Regions from separate parts of the Rhizobium sp. FG96 genome, predicted to be linked through region 3. Evidence: predicted binding sites of a transcription regulator. Region 3 holds the regulator's gene; each other region holds the start of a gene.
What was found. Region 3 encodes LexA, which represses DNA repair genes until DNA is damaged. Its sites were predicted from a motif close to TGTTCNNNNTGTGTTCNG; they were not measured.
Positions count from the first base shown of each region.

Region 1: dnaE (DNA polymerase III subunit alpha) is a predicted target of LexA. The motif match lies at 1,726-1,743, and genes of this name have one in related genera.
Region 2: ACODR6_RS02760 (PA0069 family radical SAM protein) is a predicted target of LexA. The motif match lies at 1,873-1,890, and genes of this name have one in related genera.
Region 4: ACODR6_RS09900 (helicase-related protein) is a predicted target of LexA. The motif match lies at 2,402-2,419, and genes of this name have one in related genera.

Region 1 is NZ_JBMDIL010000008.1:234,469-238,678, reverse strand. Features, by position in the region: gene ACODR6_RS18210 (lipoprotein-releasing ABC transporter permease subunit) at 1-414, shown strand, start outside; gene ACODR6_RS18205 (ABC transporter ATP-binding protein) at 430-1,113, shown strand; gene ACODR6_RS18200 (DUF5680 domain-containing protein) at 1,117-1,581, opposite strand; gene dnaE (DNA polymerase III subunit alpha) at 1,979-4,210, shown strand, end outside.
Region 2 is NZ_JBMDIL010000001.1:534,000-538,209, reverse strand. Features, by position in the region: gene rnhB (ribonuclease HII) at 1-434, opposite strand, end outside; gene ACODR6_RS02760 (PA0069 family radical SAM protein) at 648-1,805, opposite strand; gene ACODR6_RS02755 (glycosyltransferase family 2 protein) at 1,944-2,462, shown strand; gene moaB (molybdenum cofactor biosynthesis protein B) at 2,465-3,010, opposite strand; gene ACODR6_RS02745 (4-(cytidine 5'-diphospho)-2-C-methyl-D-erythritol kinase) at 3,012-3,893, opposite strand; gene ACODR6_RS02740 (tetratricopeptide repeat protein) at 3,900-4,210, opposite strand, start outside.
Region 3 is NZ_JBMDIL010000021.1:56,728-60,937, forward strand. Features, by position in the region: gene kdsA (3-deoxy-8-phosphooctulonate synthase) at 1-833, opposite strand, end outside; gene ACODR6_RS30375 (VOC family protein) at 830-1,708, opposite strand; gene lexA (transcriptional repressor LexA) at 1,913-2,626, shown strand; gene ACODR6_RS30385 (ComEC/Rec2 family competence protein) at 2,607-4,210, opposite strand, start outside.
Region 4 is NZ_JBMDIL010000004.1:294,973-299,182, forward strand. Features, by position in the region: gene ACODR6_RS09900 (helicase-related protein) at 1-2,255, opposite strand, end outside; gene ACODR6_RS09905 (DUF3309 family protein) at 2,988-3,143, shown strand; gene ACODR6_RS09910 (YMGG-like glycine zipper-containing protein) at 3,172-3,459, shown strand; gene ACODR6_RS09915 (hypothetical protein) at 3,627-3,770, shown strand; gene ACODR6_RS09920 (hypothetical protein) at 3,840-3,971, shown strand; gene ACODR6_RS09925 (beta-ketoacyl-ACP reductase) at 3,975-4,210, opposite strand, start outside.

The DNA.
Region 1 (4,210 bases), on a different contig from region 3:
CTGATCGTTCTCGTCGCGGCGCTGAACATCATCTCGGGTCTCATCATGCTGGTGAAGGACAAGGGCAGCGACATCGCCATCCTGAGAACGATGGGCGCGAGCTCCGGCGCCATCATGCGCATCTTCTTCATGACCGGGGCTGCGATCGGCATCGTCGGCACGCTTGCCGGCGTGCTGCTCGGCGTCGTCGTCTGCATCAATATTGAGTCGATCCGCCAGTTCTTCTCCTGGATCACCGGAACGATACTCTTCAATCCGCAGCTCTACTTCCTGAGCCAGCTGCCGGCGCAGATGAGCGTCAGCGAGACGACTTCGGTCGTCATCATGGCTCTGACGCTGTCTTTTCTTGCGACCATCTTCCCGGCCTGGCGGGCTTCGCGGCTCGATCCGGTGCAGGCGCTGCGCTACGAATAAGGAATGCTGAACTCCATGAAACGCAATGTCGTTCTCAAGCTTTCCGGCGTCGAGCGTCACTACGGGCAGGGCGATACGGTGCTCTCCATCCTGAAGGGGGCCGACTTCACGCTGCATAGCGGCGAGATCGTCGCTCTGGTTGCGCCCTCGGGCACCGGCAAGTCGACGCTGCTCCATCTGGCGGGTCTCCTGGAACATCCTGATGACGGTGAGGTCAGCATCAACGGCCATGCCTGCAACGGACTGTCCGACGATAAGCGCACGGCGATCCGCCGCAGCGAGATCGGCTTCGTCTACCAGTTCCATCATCTGCTGCCCGAGTTCTCGGCCCAGGAAAACATCATGATGCCGCAGATGATCTCGGGCCTGCCGCGCAAGGAAGCTGCCGAGCGTGCCAAGCAGCTGCTCGACTACATGCGCATCGGCCATCGCGGTGCCCATCGCCCGGGCGAGCTCTCCGGCGGCGAGCAACAGCGCGTGGCGATCGCCCGCGCCGTTGCCAATGCGCCGAGCCTGCTTCTCGCCGACGAGCCGACCGGCAATCTCGATCCGGAAACCGCCAACTACGTCTTCGACGCCCTGGAGGCGCTGGTGCGCCAGTCCGGTTTGGCGGCCCTGATCGCCACGCATAATCACGAGCTTGCCAGCCGCATGGACCGCCGGGTGACGATCAGCGACGGCAAGGTCGTCGACTTCTGAGCCTCAGAGCCGGATCAGGCCGCCGCGGTAGTCGAGTTCATAGGCGCGCCTTTCCTCGACGATGATCATTTCCATGCCACGGAAATGTGCGCAGTCGCCCTCGCTGTTGTCGATATAGAAGCCGAAGGCGTGGTCGAATTCCATGCCGCCGAGGAATCGCTTCTTTTCGGAATACATGGACGACAGGGCCGCCTTGATGACGGCGCCGGCGCGGCTGCCGTCGATCAGCCCGGGCTCGATGATGTGGCCGAAATAGTTCATCGCCCAGATGGGCTCGCCATTCAGCCAGACTGTTTCCTGGCCGCAAAAATCCGTTCCGCCGAAATAGCTGTCGAGATAGCGCCATTCGCCACGCTCGTAGCCGATGTCATGCGACCCCAGACGGCAGGATGGACGCGGACTGCCGCCACCCACGTAGGTCCTCGATTTCGCCTCGACGATGAAGTCATTGAGCAGGGTGAGATACATGGCGCGCCTCCTGCGAGCGTTGTCGCAGATGCGTGACCTTCTGTAAAGAACAAATAGAGAACATAGCGATTGCCGCCGGCTGGGATAGGTGGGCGAACGCTCCCGGACGCGCGTTAACCAAACGGAAAAGATTCCTGTTGACGAAAGAACAAGAGTGGAACAAACTAAAAACATAACGAGTAAAGGAGAGCCAAATGACTGACATGATCCGTGACGTCGCAGCATTCACCTCCATCGCAATGTTCGTTGCCAGCTTCTCGCTGATCCTGATGGCGATGTAATTTTTCAGGGGACCGCATGGCTGCCATGCGGTTCAAGGCGGGGTCTTCTTCTGGACATCTCCACGGCCACGACCGACAATGGCGCCGATTCATACGGGCGATTGAAGGGACGTGTCATGGCGGAAACAGAGAGCGGATTTATCGGCGGGACGCCGGGCTTCGTTCATCTGCGCGTGCACTCGGCCTATTCGCTGCTCGAGGGCGCGCTGCCGCTGAAGAAGGTTCTCTACAAGGCTGCGGGCGATAGCCAGCCGGCGATCGCCATCACCGATACGAACAACCTGTTCGTCGCGCTCGAATTCTCGCAGAAAGCCATGGACGAAGGCCTTCAGCCGATCATCGGTTGCCAGCTGTCGATCGACATGGAAGACGGCCTGGAAATCGAGAAGCGCGGCGGCCAGCAGATGATGGGTAAGCTCCCGTCGATCGTCGTCCTTGCCGCCAGCGATGATGGCTACGAGCGTCTCGTCGATCTCGTCAGCCGCGCCTATCTCGGTGGCGAGGACGGGCAGGCGATCCACATTCGCTCGTCCTGGCTGGAAGAGGCGGGCACAGAAGGCCTGATCGCGCTGACGGGTTCGCTCAGCGGCCCGGTCGATATGGCCCTCAAGCAGGGGCACCTGGCGCCGGCCGTATCGCGGCTGCTGACGCTGAAGTCACTGTTCGGTGACCGGCTCTATGTCGAGTTGCAGCGCCACGGCACTTACGACAAGCGCCATGAGCAGAAGATCATCGGTCTCGCCTACGAGCACGACCTGCCGCTGGTCGCCACCAACGAGGCCTTCTTCCCGACGCGCGACGACTACGACGCGCATGACGCGCTGATGGCGGTTGCCCATAACGCCATCGTTTCCGACGACAGCCGCTTCCGCCTGACGCCGGACCATTACCTGAAGAGCCGCGCCGAGATGGCGAAGCTCTTTGCCGATTTGCCGGAGGCGCTTGAGAACACGATCGAGATTGCCCGGCGCTGCTCCTTCGTCCTGAAGACCCGCAAGCCGATCCTGCCGCGCTTCACCGGCGCCACCGCCGATCCCGAGGAAGCCGAGCGCGCCGAGGCGCTGGAGCTTCGCCGCCAGGCGGAGGAGGGGCTCGATATGCGCCTCGCGACGCTCGGCATGTCGGCAGGCTACGAAGAGAAGGATTACCGCGAGCGGCTGGAATTCGAGCTCAGCGTCATCGAGCGCATGAAGTTCCCCGGCTACTTCCTGATCGTTGCGGACTTCATCAAATGGGCCAAGCAGCATGACATTCCCGTCGGCCCGGGCCGTGGTTCGGGTGCGGGTTCGCTGGTCGCCTATGCGCTGACCATCACCGACGTCGATCCCCTGCGCTTCTCGCTGCTCTTCGAACGCTTCCTCAATCCGGAACGCGTCTCGATGCCGGACTTCGATATCGACTTCTGCCAGGATCGCCGCGAAGAGGTGATCCGTTACGTGCAGAAGAAATACGGTCGCGAGCAGGTGGCGCAGATCATCACTTTCGGTTCGCTGCAGGCCCGCGCCGCCCTGCGCGACGTCGGCCGCGTGCTCGAAATGCCCTATGGCCAGGTCGACAAGATCTGCAAGATGGTGCCCAACAACCCGGCCAATCCGACGCCTCTGCACAAGGCGATCGAGGAAGATCCGAAGTTCCAGGAAGAGGCCGACAAAGAGCCGGTTGTCGCTCGTCTCCTTGATATCGCCCAGAAGATCGAGGGTCTCTACCGCCACGCCTCCACGCACGCCGCCGGTATCGTCATCGGCGACCGCCCGCTGTCGAAGCTGGTGCCGATGTATCGGGACCCGCGTTCCGATATGCCGGTCACCCAGTTCAACATGAAATGGGTCGAACAGGCCGGCCTCGTGAAGTTCGACTTCCTCGGCCTGAAGACGCTGACCGTCCTGAAGGTCGCCGTCGATTTCTGCAAGAAGCGGGGCATCGAGGTCGATCTCGCCTCCATCCCGCTCGACGACAAGCTGACCTACGAGATGCTGTCGCGCGGCGAAACGGTCGGTGTGTTCCAGGTGGAAAGTGCGGGCATGCGCAAGGCGCTGATCGGCATGAAGCCCGACTGCATCGAGGACATCATCGCGCTGGTGGCGCTGTACCGTCCGGGCCCGATGGAAAACATCCCGACCTACAATGCCCGCAAGCATGGCGAGGAAGAGGTCGAATCGATCCATCCGACGATCGACTATCTGCTGAAGGAAACCCAGGGCGTTATCGTCTACCAGGAGCAGGTCATGCAGATCGCCCAGGTGCTCTCGGGCTATTCACTCGGCGAGGCCGACCTGCTGCGCCGCGCCATGGGTAAGAAGATTAAGGCTGAGATGGACCAGCAGCGCGAGCGCTTCGTCGACGGCGCC
Region 2 (4,210 bases), on a different contig from region 3:
GCGTGGCCGGGGCAGTCGAGCCCCTGGGGCACGTCGAGGCCGTCGGTCAGCACATAGGCCGCCGGAATGGAGAGGCCGCAGATGGCGCGGCGCATGGCGTCGAGGCTCGCCTTGCGGATATCGGTATCGTCGATGCGGGTGGCACTGGAGGAGGCGATGGAGACCGTTGCCGTTGCCAGGATCTGCACGAACAGCTCCTCGCGCTTGGCGGCCGACAGCTGCTTGGAATCGTTCAGCCCCTCTGGGATGCGCTTCGGGTCGAGAATGACGGCTGCGGCAACGACAGGGCCTGCGAGCGGCCCGCGTCCGGCTTCATCGGCACCGGCAACCGGCCAGTGACCGGCCTTGCGGGCCTTCAGTTCCAGCTTGAAATCCGGAGTGAGCGGCGCGTCTTCGAAAAGCAGAGGAGAATCGGGTGGCGTGCGACGTTTCATGCGGCTGAACCTCGCACGCTAACCCGATTTCCTGCAAGCCCCCGGAACAGGGCGGCGGCCGGGGGCTAGGGCCGCGAAGGGGCAGGGGACCCATCCGCGGTGTGCAGGCAGCCAGGGCGGCGGCAGCCTGCGGGTATTGCGTCATTGCCGGCGGCATACCCGCCGGCCGGTCGAAACGCTCCTCACGCGCCCGTGCCAGCGGGCGCGAAGTCTTCAAAGCAGCGACAGCTGCACGCCGCTGCCATCCGGCGGCACGAAGAGATCGTCGCGCAGCGGCATGCTGCGTCTGACCATGCCGAGCCGCTTGGTGGCCATCTCGAAGCGGCGGGCGATCTGCCAGGCATAGGGCCCCGCACCCTTCATCCGCTTGCCGAACTCGGCATCATAATCCTTGCCGCCGCGCATCGAGCGCACCAGCGACATGACATGCCGGTAGCGGTCCGGGTAATGCTGCAGCAGCCAGTCGCGGAACAGCGGCGACACTTCCAGCGGCAGCCGCAGCAGCACATAACCCGCCTCGCGCGCGCCGGCGGCATGCGAAGCCTCCAGAATGCGCTCCAGCTCGTGGTCGTTCAGCGCCGGTATGACGGGTGCCGCCATCACCGAGGTCGGGATGCCGGCTTCACTCAGCGCATGGACTGCCTCCAGCCGCCGCGGCGGGGTCGAGGCGCGCGGCTCCATGGTGCGGGCGAGCTTGCGGTCGAGTGTCGTCACCGAAAGCGAGGCGCGCACCAGTCCCTTGGCGGCCATATCCTTGAGGATGTCGATGTCGCGCATGATCATCGCCGACTTGGTGACGATCGAAACCGGGTGGTTCGCCTTGTTCAGCACTTCGAGGATCTGCCGCATGATGCGCCATTCCTTCTCGATCGGCTGGTAGGGATCGGTATTGGTGCCGATGGCGATCACCCGCGGCTTGTAGCCGGGCTTGGCAAGCTCGCGCTCCAGGAGCTTGGCGGCATCGGGCTTGGCAAACAGCTTCGCCTCGAAATCGAGCCCGGCCGACAGCCCCATATAGGCGTGGCTCGGCCGCGCGAAGCAATAGATGCAGCCATGCTCGCAGCCGCGATAGGGATTGATCGAGCGGTCGAAGGGAATGTCGGGCGACTCGTTGCGGGTGATCGCCGTGCGCGGCTTCTCGATCTGCACTTCGGTCTTGAACGGCGGCAGCTCTTCCAGCGTCTGCCAGCCGTCGTCGAACGTCTCGCGGCTCTGCGGCTCGAACCTGCCGCTCGGATTGAGCCCGGCGCCACGTCCGCGGCGGCGCTCGCCATCCACCCGCAGGCCGGATTGGGCGATCAGCGCTTCGGCAATATCTGCCGTGTTGGCAGGCGCGAATGCGGCCTGCCCTGCAAGGGACTGTTCGTTCATCGGATTCTCCCGCAGCGGAGGCGTTGCCTTCGCCCGTTCTTGATGATTAAATTCCTAATCAGAAAATGAGAACAATGCAAGAACAAAATGAGGAAAGTCGCGCTGGCAAAATTTTGTGCGGCGCATTATAAATAGGCAATGTTGACGGTTGTTCTGGAGTGCCAGGATCAGGAACCTGAGCTGGCGCAGACTTTATCGGTGCTGGTCGCGGGCGCGGTCGAAGGGCTTGTAAGTGACGTCGTGGTGCTCGATCACGGCTCGCGCGACGGCACCTCGCGGGTGGCGGATGCCGCCGGCTGCCGTTTCCATTCCCAGTGGGATATCAAGGACATATTGCGCTCTGCGCGGGGCGAGTGGTTGCTCTTCGTCGAGCCGGGTGCGCGCCCGCAGGCGGGCTGGATCGACGAGATCGCCGAATATGTGGCGCTGAACAAACTGCCCGCCCGCTTCACCGCCTCGCGCGCCTACCGCCGTCCGTTCCTGCAGCGGGTCGGCCGTGCGTTGCCGCCGCTGGAGCTTGCCTATCTTGTCCCCAAGAAGCAGGCGGTTGCCTCGGCCAAGAGCGGCATGCGGCTGGCGGAATTTCCGAAGGGTCAGAAGCTGCGCCAGCTTTCCAGTGAATTGATTCCTTCCTGGGTGGCACGCGCCGCCAGATAGAATCAGCCGCCGCGCTTCAGGTGCTCGTCGAGCCGCGGCATGATTTCCACGAAATTGCAGGGCATGTGCCGGTAGTCGAGCTGCGCCTTCAGGATCCCGTCCCAGGCATCCTTGCAGGCGCCGGGCGAGCCGGGCAGCGCGAAGATGAAAGTGGCGTTGGCAACGCCGGCCGTGGCGCGCGACTGGATCGTCGAGGTGCCGATCTTGTCGTAGGAAATCCGGTGGAACACTTCCGAGAAGCCGTCCATGCGCTTCTCGAACAGCGGCTCCAGTGCTTCGGGCGTCACGTCGCGGCCTGTAAAGCCGGTGCCGCCGGTGGTGATGACGACGTCGATGCCATCGGTCTCCGTCCAGGTCTTCACCCGCGCCGCGATCGCCTGCTTGTCGTCCCGCACGATGGCGCGGTCGATCAGCCTGTGGCCGGCCTCGGCGATGCGGGCAGCGAGCGTGTCGCCCGACTTGTCGTCCTGGAGCGTGCGGGTATCCGAGACGGTCAGCACGGCGATGCCGACGGGAATGAACGGCCGGTTCTCGTCTATGCCAGGCATGTCACTCTCCCGAAACAGTTTCCGTTGCCTGGAAATACCAGTCCGGCCGCTGGCTGTGAAGCTGCCATGCCGCGGCCTCTGCCGCCTGCAGGAAGGGGAAGAGCCCGAAGCAGGTGGCGCCGGAGCCGGACATGCGCACCAGATCGGCGCCGCTCCCGGCAAGCAGGGCCGAAATCTCGGCAATCTCGGGCGTCAGGCTGCGCGCCGGCGGCTCGAGGTCGTTGCGATTGGCCTCGATCACCCGCATCCAGCCGCCGGCCGAAAGATCGAGCGGCCGGTTGTTCTTCTGTGCCAGCGTGCGAAAGATCTGCGGCGTCGACACGCCCTTCAGCGGATTGGCGAGCACCAGGAAGAGCCGTGGCAGCGCCACCCGCTCGATCTCCTCGCCGATCCCGCGCGCTATCAGCGGGCGGCTTTCCAGGCACATCGGCACATCGGCGCCAAGCTGCAGCGCAAGCGCCGAAAGGATATCGGCGGGCACCCGCACGTTCCAGAAGCGCTGAAGCCCGCGCAGCGCCGCAGCCGCATCCGCCGAGCCACCGCCGATCCCGGAGGCAACCGGCAGGTTCTTGTCGAGATGGATCGAAACCGCAGGCGCATGGCCGCCCTGGGCAAGCACGGCCTGGCGCAGAAGATCGCGCCCCTTGAGAACGAGATTGCTGCCGGGATCGCCGCCGAGATCGGCGGAAAAACGCCCGCTGATCGTGAAGCCGTCGGCATCGGCGGCGGTGAAGCTCAGCCGGTCGCCGTGACTGGTGAAGGTCACCAGCATGTCGAGCAGATGGTAGCCGTCGTCTCTCTGGCCCGTCACATGCAGGGCCAGATTGATTTTCGCAGGCGCGTCTTCAGTCACCGTGAAACGGCGGCTCTCCGCATCCGGCATCCGTTATCAGGACTTCTTGTCGACGGGCGGCGGGGTCACCGGCGCCGGGTCCGGCTGCTTCTTGTCGGCAGACTTGGCGTCGTCGTTCTCGGGCTTCAGGCCGTTGGCGATCTTGTCCTTGATCTTCGGGATCTCGGCTTCCTCGGGCTGCGAGTTCAGCGCCCGGTTCCACTGATAGACGGCCTCGAGCTTGCGGCCGACATGCCAGTAGGCATCGCCGAGGTGATCGTTGATCGTCGCGTCGCCGGCCTTGATTTCGGCGGCCTTTTCGAGCTCGGCAACGGCATCGTCGAAGCGGTTGAGCCGGTAGTAGGCCC
Region 3 (4,210 bases):
GCGATCGCATCGAAGGCCAGAAGCTTTTCGAGAAGCCGCGGCATATCCTTCAGATAGACCATGTTAGGGCCATCCGACGGCGCATTGTCAGGATCTTGATGCGTCTCGACGAAGACGCCGGCAACGCCGACGGCGACGGCCGCACGCGCCAAGGTCTCGACGAATTCGCGCTGGCCGCCGGTAGATCCGCCCTGCCCGCCCGGCTGCTGCACGGAATGCGTGGCATCGAAGATCACAGGCGCGCCCATGGCCGCCATGATCGGCAGCGAGCGCATGTCGGAGACCAGCGTGTTGTAGCCGAAGGAAGCGCCGCGCTCGCAGAGCAGGATGTTCGGGTTGCCCGTCTCGTTCAGCTTGGCGAGAACATTCTTCATGTCCCAGGGCGCCAGGAACTGCCCCTTCTTGACGTTGACGGCGCGGCCGGTCTTGGCCGCAGCAACGAGAAGGTCGGTCTGGCGGGAGAGGAAGGCCGGGATTTGCAGGATGTCGACGACGGTTGCGACCTCTGCACACTGCTCCTCGGTATGGATATCGGTCAGAACCGGGAAGCCGAATTCTTTCTTCAGGTCAGAGAAGACTTCGAGCGACTTTTCGAGGCCGATGCCGCGCTGCGCCGAAAGCGAAGTGCGGTTCGCCTTGTCGAAGGAAGACTTGTAGACGAGGCCGATGCCGAGCTTCTTGCAGAGTTCGCTCAGAACACCGGCGATCATGAAGGCATGTTCGCGGCTTTCCATCTGACAGGGGCCAGCGATGATCGACAGCTTGCCGTCATTGGAAAAGGTAACGCGGCCAGCGCCTTCGCCGACGGCGACTTCTGCATTGGTGTTGCTCATTGGGTCTCCTCGAAGGCGAAGATCGCGCCTTGTCCCGGCGCCGGCTTCACCAATAGACGATTGTTCGTATTCACGTAGGTGATCCCGTTAGCAGCCAAATGCGCCGCTGTCACGGCCAGATCAGCGACCGCAAAGACGATTGCCCGCGCCCGCAGGCCGTTATCGGTGCCGAGCGGCTCGACATCGAAATAGGCCTCCATCCCTTCTTCGGAATAGATAGCGATCCGGACATTGCTGAGGGCGAAGGAAAGGCCGAAGGCGGCCTCACTGGGCGCCACGCCGCCGCTTGCCGTCTGCAGCAGCGACGCGAAGGCATCGGGTTCGTCTGCGCTCATTGCAATCTCGACGATGCCGAGAACGCCGTTGGCATGAGTCTCCAGCGCCTTGCGATCGGCCGGAAAGGCGTTGATCCGCTGGCAGGCGAAAAAGAAGACATCGGGCGCCCTGAGATCAGCGGCAAAGGCGAGCTTGAAGGCGCCGGTCGCCTGCGTTCCATCGGGCATGACGATAGGGCGCGAGAACTCCACCATGTCACCGCCGCTCAGCTGCGCGCCATCATAGGCGGCCTTGTCCGCATCGGCATCGTCAGTGCCGAAGACGACTGCCGAAAAGCCATCATCGCCGCAGCGGAAGCGGAAGGCCTGATCGCGGGCGATGAAGCTGTTGCCTTTCGCGGCAGCCACGTCGCACTCGCCCTGGCTCGCGATGCCGAGCGGCTCGAGATAGGTCTTGTCGGAGAGAAAGACGCAGGCATTCTCCGTTCCGAACGGATGACGGCCATTGGCGGCGACGGTGAAACCTAGACGGCCGAGTCGCTCGCGGGCGAAATCGATATGGGTGACGGGCAGTACCAGATGATCGAGCGGATGCGTCATGGCGGTTCCCTCCGATGAAGCCGGCAGAGATTTGCACGCCGCGCCGGGCAAAGCGCAAGCGCGGATAACCAATCCGGCAAAGAAACTTTCAAAAATGACGAAAAATGATGGGAAGTTTTACCAATATTTAGGCACTTGCGGAACACATATGGAACATATAGTGTCCGTTCTGGCTTTGTTTCACGAATCTGGGGAAAGACTTCGATGCTGACGCGCAAACAACAGGAGCTTCTCCTCTTCATTCACGAGCGGATGAAGGAGTCCGGCGTACCGCCGTCCTTCGATGAAATGAAGGATGCGCTCGACCTCGCCTCCAAGTCCGGGATCCATCGCCTGATCACGGCGCTCGAGGAGCGCGGCTTCATTCGCCGCCTACCGAACCGCGCCCGCGCACTCGAAGTCATCAAGCTGCCGGAGGCCTACAGCCCCAGCATCCAGCCGCGCCGCGGTTTCTCGCCGAGCGTCATCGAAGGCAGCCTCGGCAAGCCGCAACCCGTTGCGCCGCCGAAGCCGGCGAACGAAGACAATAGCAGCTCGATCTCGGTTCCCGTCATGGGCCGCATCGCCGCCGGTGTGCCGATTTCCGCGATCCAGCAGAATACCCACGACATCACCGTTCCCGCCGATATGCTCGGAAACGGTGAGCACTATGCGCTTGAAGTCAAGGGCGACTCGATGATCGAGGCCGGCATCTTCGACGGCGACACCGTCATCATCCGCAATACCAATACCGCCAATGCCGGCGATATCGTCGTCGCCCTTGTCGACGATGAAGAAGCAACGCTGAAGCGCTTCCGCCGCAAGGGCGCATCGATCGCGCTCGAAGCAGCCAACCCGGCCTACGAGACCCGCATCTTTGGACCTGATCGCGTCAAGGTTCAGGGCAAGCTTGTCGGCCTTATCCGCCGCTATCACTAACGGTGATCTCATCACCGTTAAAAGTGCCGCTGCGCCAATCATAGGCGCGGTGGCGGGTCCAGGGGCGGTCGAGATCCTCGAAGGATCCGGTGACCGCTGCAGCGCCTCCATCAAAGCGCAGTTCGACAGAGCCTGTCTTTCTTAAAGTAGCGCCGGTGAAGAGCAGCGCGCCAGAGCGGCAGCTTTCAAGCCGCAGGCGCACGGGTGTGACAACGATATCGGATGCATCGCAGGCGGGGCCGAGGTAAGCGGCATTGTCGATGACCGTCAGCACCGAGCCGTTTCCAAGCTTTGCCGTGCACCAGGCTTTCTTTGCGCAGGAAAACCGCTCTTCCCTGGCGTTCACCGCAATGGCGCTCTGCGCTTCCTGCTCTTGCGCTGGTGTCAGCTTTAGCCTTTCGCCTGGCGGCGCGGTGGGGACCGATGCTGATGTGATGAAGATCGGCTCGCGATGGCTGTCCAGCACTAGCGCCCGTTTCCACTGGTCGAAGATGAAACCCGGCGGGCGCTCGCGATTGGTAGCGATTGCACTGGAACCGACGATCCCCGCCATGCTGCCGTCCTCAGCAATGACGATCTTCGGTGGCGGCTTTTCCGGAAGCGTGACAACAGTCAGCGTCGATAGGACCATGATTGCCGTGCCTATATGCCTCAGCCGGGTGCGCAGCAGGGTCAATAACAGGAAGCCCGCGACCGCGGCCGGGAAATACCAGGCAGGCAATCGGCCGACGCCGATATCACCGCCCCAGGACGAGACGGTCTTGGCGATCGCGATCACTAGATCGAGACCGAAGCCGACCACCTGCCAGGCCCAGGCATCCAGCCCAAACGGCATCAAGAGCATTGCAAACAGCCCGGCCGGCATGATGACGAAGGAGATGACGGGCATGGCTGCGAGATTGGCAGGCAAGCCATAGGCCGTCAGCCGGTGAAAATGCTCGATCGAAAACAGTGCCGTCGAGAAGCCGCCGATGACGGAGGTGAGCAGGATGCCACCGAAAAAGCCGGCTGCGGCTGACATGAACCTGACGAGGCGCAATTTCGCAAATGGCTTGTCGCGCGCCGGCCGCTCCTTCCAGAGCGCATAGCCGGCGACCAGCGCCAGCGTCGCGGCAAAGGACATCTGAAAGCTCGGCCCCATGATTTCTGAGGGCGAGATGGCGATGATGATCAGTGCCGAGAGCGCCACATTGCGCAAACTGATCGACGGCCGGTCGAAGAACACCGCCGTCAGCATGATCGCCATCATGATGAAGGCGCGCTCGGCGGAAACTGCGAAGCCGGAAATCAGGAAATAGGCGGTGACGGCCGCAAGCGCTCCAGCGGCCGCGATCTTCTTGACCGGATAGGCCTGGGCGACAGACGGAAACAGGCTGAGCAGCGTGCGGAACCCAACGAAGAAGATGCCGGCAGACAGCGCCATGTTGAGGCCCGATATGGCGATGATATGCGCGAGGCCTGATTGCCGGAGTGCCTCCGTAGTTTCTGCCGAAATCGCCCGCCGCTCGTCGGTGACGAGCGCGGCTGCGAACGCGCCGGTATCGCCGGGCAAAATGCCCCTGATGCGATCGCCGATGCCGCTTC
Region 4 (4,210 bases), on a different contig from region 3:
TCGATACGGACGGCGCGCTTTCCGAGGAACCGGAAACCGGCAAGCTTGTAGAAAGTGCGCTCGAAGCTCGGATCGGTGACGACAGACGTGCGTCCGGCGGCAAGCACCGGAATGAGGTCGCCGTAACCCGGCTTGTCGAGGCCGTCGTTCTTGAGCGCCCAGAGCAACGTGATGAGCTCGGCCGGAGCCGGCTTCAAGAGTGCCGGGACGAAGATATGATAAGCGCCGAAACGCACGCCATAGCGGCGCATCGAGGCACGGCCATCCTGATCCAGCGACTTGACGTCGTCGGCAACGTCGCGGCGGAACAGAACACCGAGATTCTCGACGAGCTGGAACGCCAGACCCTTGGCAAGACCCTGCAGGTCTTCGGCGCGCGACAGATCGTCGAGCGGCTTCAAAACCGTGCTGATGTGATGATTGACGAAGCGCTCGACGCGGGCGGCGACGTGATCGCGCGCATTGCCGGTCAGCTGCTCGTCGGCAAGCAGGATCACCCGCGGACGCATCACATGGTCGCTGCCGGACAGCCGGGCAACGGGATCGCCGAGCCAGCGGATCAGGCCATCGGCGCTGATCGCCAGATCGCCATTGCCAGCGGCATGCATGCGCGCTGCGCGCGCTTCGAATTCCAGAGCAAGCGCCTTCTGTGAAGCAGCCTGTACGGCCTTGGCGTCCGGTCCATCCGTCCCACCGACGGGCGTAAAGCGGAATCCGCTCAACTGACCCACATGATGCCCCTCCACAAAGACATCACCATTCACACTGATTTCAGCTTCCAGCATCGCATTCTCTCTCAGGCGCTTCATGAGCACAGATGTCCTGCGATCAACAAAGCGTTTCGTCAACCTTTCATGTAACGCATCGGACAATCGATCTTCGATTTCCCGCGTCTTTTCCTGCCAGTGTGTCGGATCGGCAAGCCAGCCGGGCCGGTTCGACACATAGGTCCAGGTTCTTATCTGCGCGATTCGCGCCGAAAGCGTGTCGATTTCACCGTCCGTGCGGTCCGCACGGTGCACCTGCTCCGCGAGGAAATCCTCGTTAACCGTGCCATAGCGCACAAGATCGGAAAAGAGCGTCGAGATCAGATCGGCATGCTGGGCCGGTGCAATGCGCCGGTAATCGGGCAGCGCACAAGCCTCCCAGAGCTTTTCAACCCTTTCGGGCTTTGTCGCAAGGTCAATAATTTCCGGATATCGTGAAAGATGCTCCAACGCCTGCTGATCGACAGCCGGCAGCGCCCGTGTCAGACCCTGGACGCTCGGCGGCTTTTCGAGACTTGCCCGCAGCGATTGTATCGATCCGAAATCCAGTTCCTTGGTCCGCCACTGCAGAACCTTGACGTTGTCGAACTCGTGCGACTCGATCCTCTGCACCAGCTCATCGTCAAACGGCGCGACCTGACCGGTGACCCCGAAGGTGCCATCCCGGACATGGCGGCCGGCGCGGCCGGCGATCTGGCCGAGCTCGGCCGGATTGAGATTGCGGAACTGGTAGCCGTCGAATTTCCGGTCCTGCGCAAAGGCGACATGATCGACATCGAGGTTCAGACCCATGCCAATCGCATCGGTCGCCACCAGATATTCGACATCGCCCGCCTGATAGAGCGCCACCTGGGCATTGCGGGTGCGCGGGCTGAGCGCCCCGAGAACGACTGCAGCACCACCGCGCTGACGGCGGATCAGTTCGGCGATCGCATAAACCTCGTCAGCCGAGAAGGCGACGATGGCCGAGCGCTGCGGCAGCCGGGTAATCTTCTTCTGGCCGGCGTAGAGGAGTTGCGACAGGCGCGGCCGCTCCACGACGGTGATCCCCGGCAGCAGCTGCTGCAGGATCGGACGCATCGTCCCGGCGCCGAGAAGCAGGGTTTCGTCGCGGCCGCGCAGATGCAGGATGCGGTCGGTAAAGATATGCCCGCGTTCGAGATCGCCGGCGAGCTGCACTTCGTCGATCGCCACGAAGGCGGCCTTGGTTTCCCGCGGCATCGCCTCGACGGTGCAGACGGAGAAGCGGGCATTCGGCGGCGAGATCTTCTCTTCGCCGGTCACCAGCGCAACGTTATGCGCACCGACCTTTTCGACCAGCCGCGTATAGACCTCGCGCGCCAGAAGGCGCAGCGGCAGACCGATCACACCGGTACCGTGCGCGACCATGCGCTCGATGGCATAATGCGTCTTGCCTGTATTGGTCGGTCCGAGCACCGCGGTAACGCCGCGTCCGCTCAGGATCATGGGCTGCGAATTCTGTGTCATGGTCCATGCAAGTGAGGCGGGGGAGCCTCAGGGTCAAGTCGGCAGACAACACATGGACAGGCGGGCCAGCAAACGCAAGAGCCGGGCCGCCGATATGCGCTGCTATTTTGATTCAAGGACCGCCGCTAAGCCTCTGTTTTTAGATTCGGAACAGCTTGAGAACGAATCGGCGACGAATCGCTGACTCCCGCTGATTCAGCTTTTGTTCACGGCTAAGTATTGGTTTTGAATCAGTTTTTCCCACTAGATGCTGAATCCGGCGGCTCAGAGGGCACGTTGAGCCAAGCCCACGGCCCATTAGCCGAGAATCGCCTGTCAATTGCCCGACAAAGAAATTTGCAAAATCCGCGAAAATTAACCTTCGGGCCAAAGCCGGAACGAATCACAGACGAATCACCGACCTCCGAAGTTTCGCGCTTTGTTCGCCGCTAGATGTTGATGCCGGGTGCAGCAAGCGACTATATGCGGAAGGCCTCGCGTGGATCTTTTTTCGTTGCGGCCGATCGCATTAACGTTTTCCGGCGCAATTTTACCGCCTGTTAAAAAACAGAACGAGGGACGGAACTTTTTCCTAGCTTCCGCGTTTTTATCTTTTCGCCCAATATAAAGTCCGCAATCGTAAATAAGGCGAAATCCGTTCACGTACATAAATAAGTTTAGCCGGGAACAAAAACCCGGGACGCGTGTTTATTGTCCATTCGAAACTCGGCGTGAGTTGAAGGACCGGAAAACATGCTTAGCACGATACTTCTCATTATCCTTATTCTGCTTTTGATCGGCGCACTGCCGAATTGGGGTTATAGCCGCGGCTGGGGCTATGGACCTTCTGGCGGTTTAGGGCTAGTTCTCGTTATTATCATTATCCTTGTCCTGATGGGCCGCATCTAAAGGCCATGTAACTGGGGAGTTGTAAGTCATGATGAAGAAAGTTGTTCTCGTTGCAGCACTCGTAGGTGCGCTCGCATCGTGCACGGCAACTGAGCAGGGCACCGCCATCGGCGCTGGCTCTGGCGCCCTTATTGGCGGTGCGGTTTCCAACAGCTGGGGCGGCGCCGCCGTCGGCGCCGTTGCAGGCGGCCTGGTCGGCGCTGCAGTCGGCAACTCTGTCGATCAGCGCAATGGCCGCTACAATCACCGGGTCTACCGCGACCGTTACGGTTGCTACATCATCGTGAATGGCCAAAGACGCGATGTACGTTGCTAATGCAGTGATCGCGTGATGAACGGGCGCTTCGGCGCCCGTTTTTATTTGTGCTCCTCGTCAACGGCGCGTTGACGCTTGGTTCCCAAAGCCGATCTGGCGAACCGCCAAGACACTCCCCACATCCCGATCAACAAGCCGGCTTCTTTCCGGCCAGAAAGGAATGTCCGATGGCTCAGCTCATTCTGTCTTCCGCTGCCGCCACCCTGATCGCAGCACTCTCTTTGGCAACAGCGCTCGCCGCCATCCGTGATCGTGGCGCTGCCATGCAGAAAGTCCCGGTCAAGGCGAAGCGTCACCCGCCGTCCCGCTGATCCCAGTTCAACAACTCGCAAGACCTCACACCCCAGCCCAATGAGGCCGGGAACAATGGAGATTTATCCATGCGCAAGATTATCGTCATCGCTGCGGCAATCGTTGCCGTCGCAACCTTCAGCGCCAGCGCCAATCCCTATGACGCCGGCAACTTTCCGAACAACTACGGCAGTCACGGCCATCACCGCAGCGGCAGCTAGCCGTCAGACGAAGAACTGGCCGCCATTCGCGGTCAGGGTCGAACCGGTGATGAAGCCCGCATCATCAGATGCCAGGAACACCACGCAGCGCGCGATCTCTTCGGGCTCGCCAAGGCGGCCCACCGGGATCTGCGGAATGATCCGCTCGTTCAGAACCTTCTCCGGCACTGCGAGCACCATTTCCGTGCCGATGTAACCGGGGCAAATGGCGTTGACGGTGATGTTCTTCGCAGCACCTT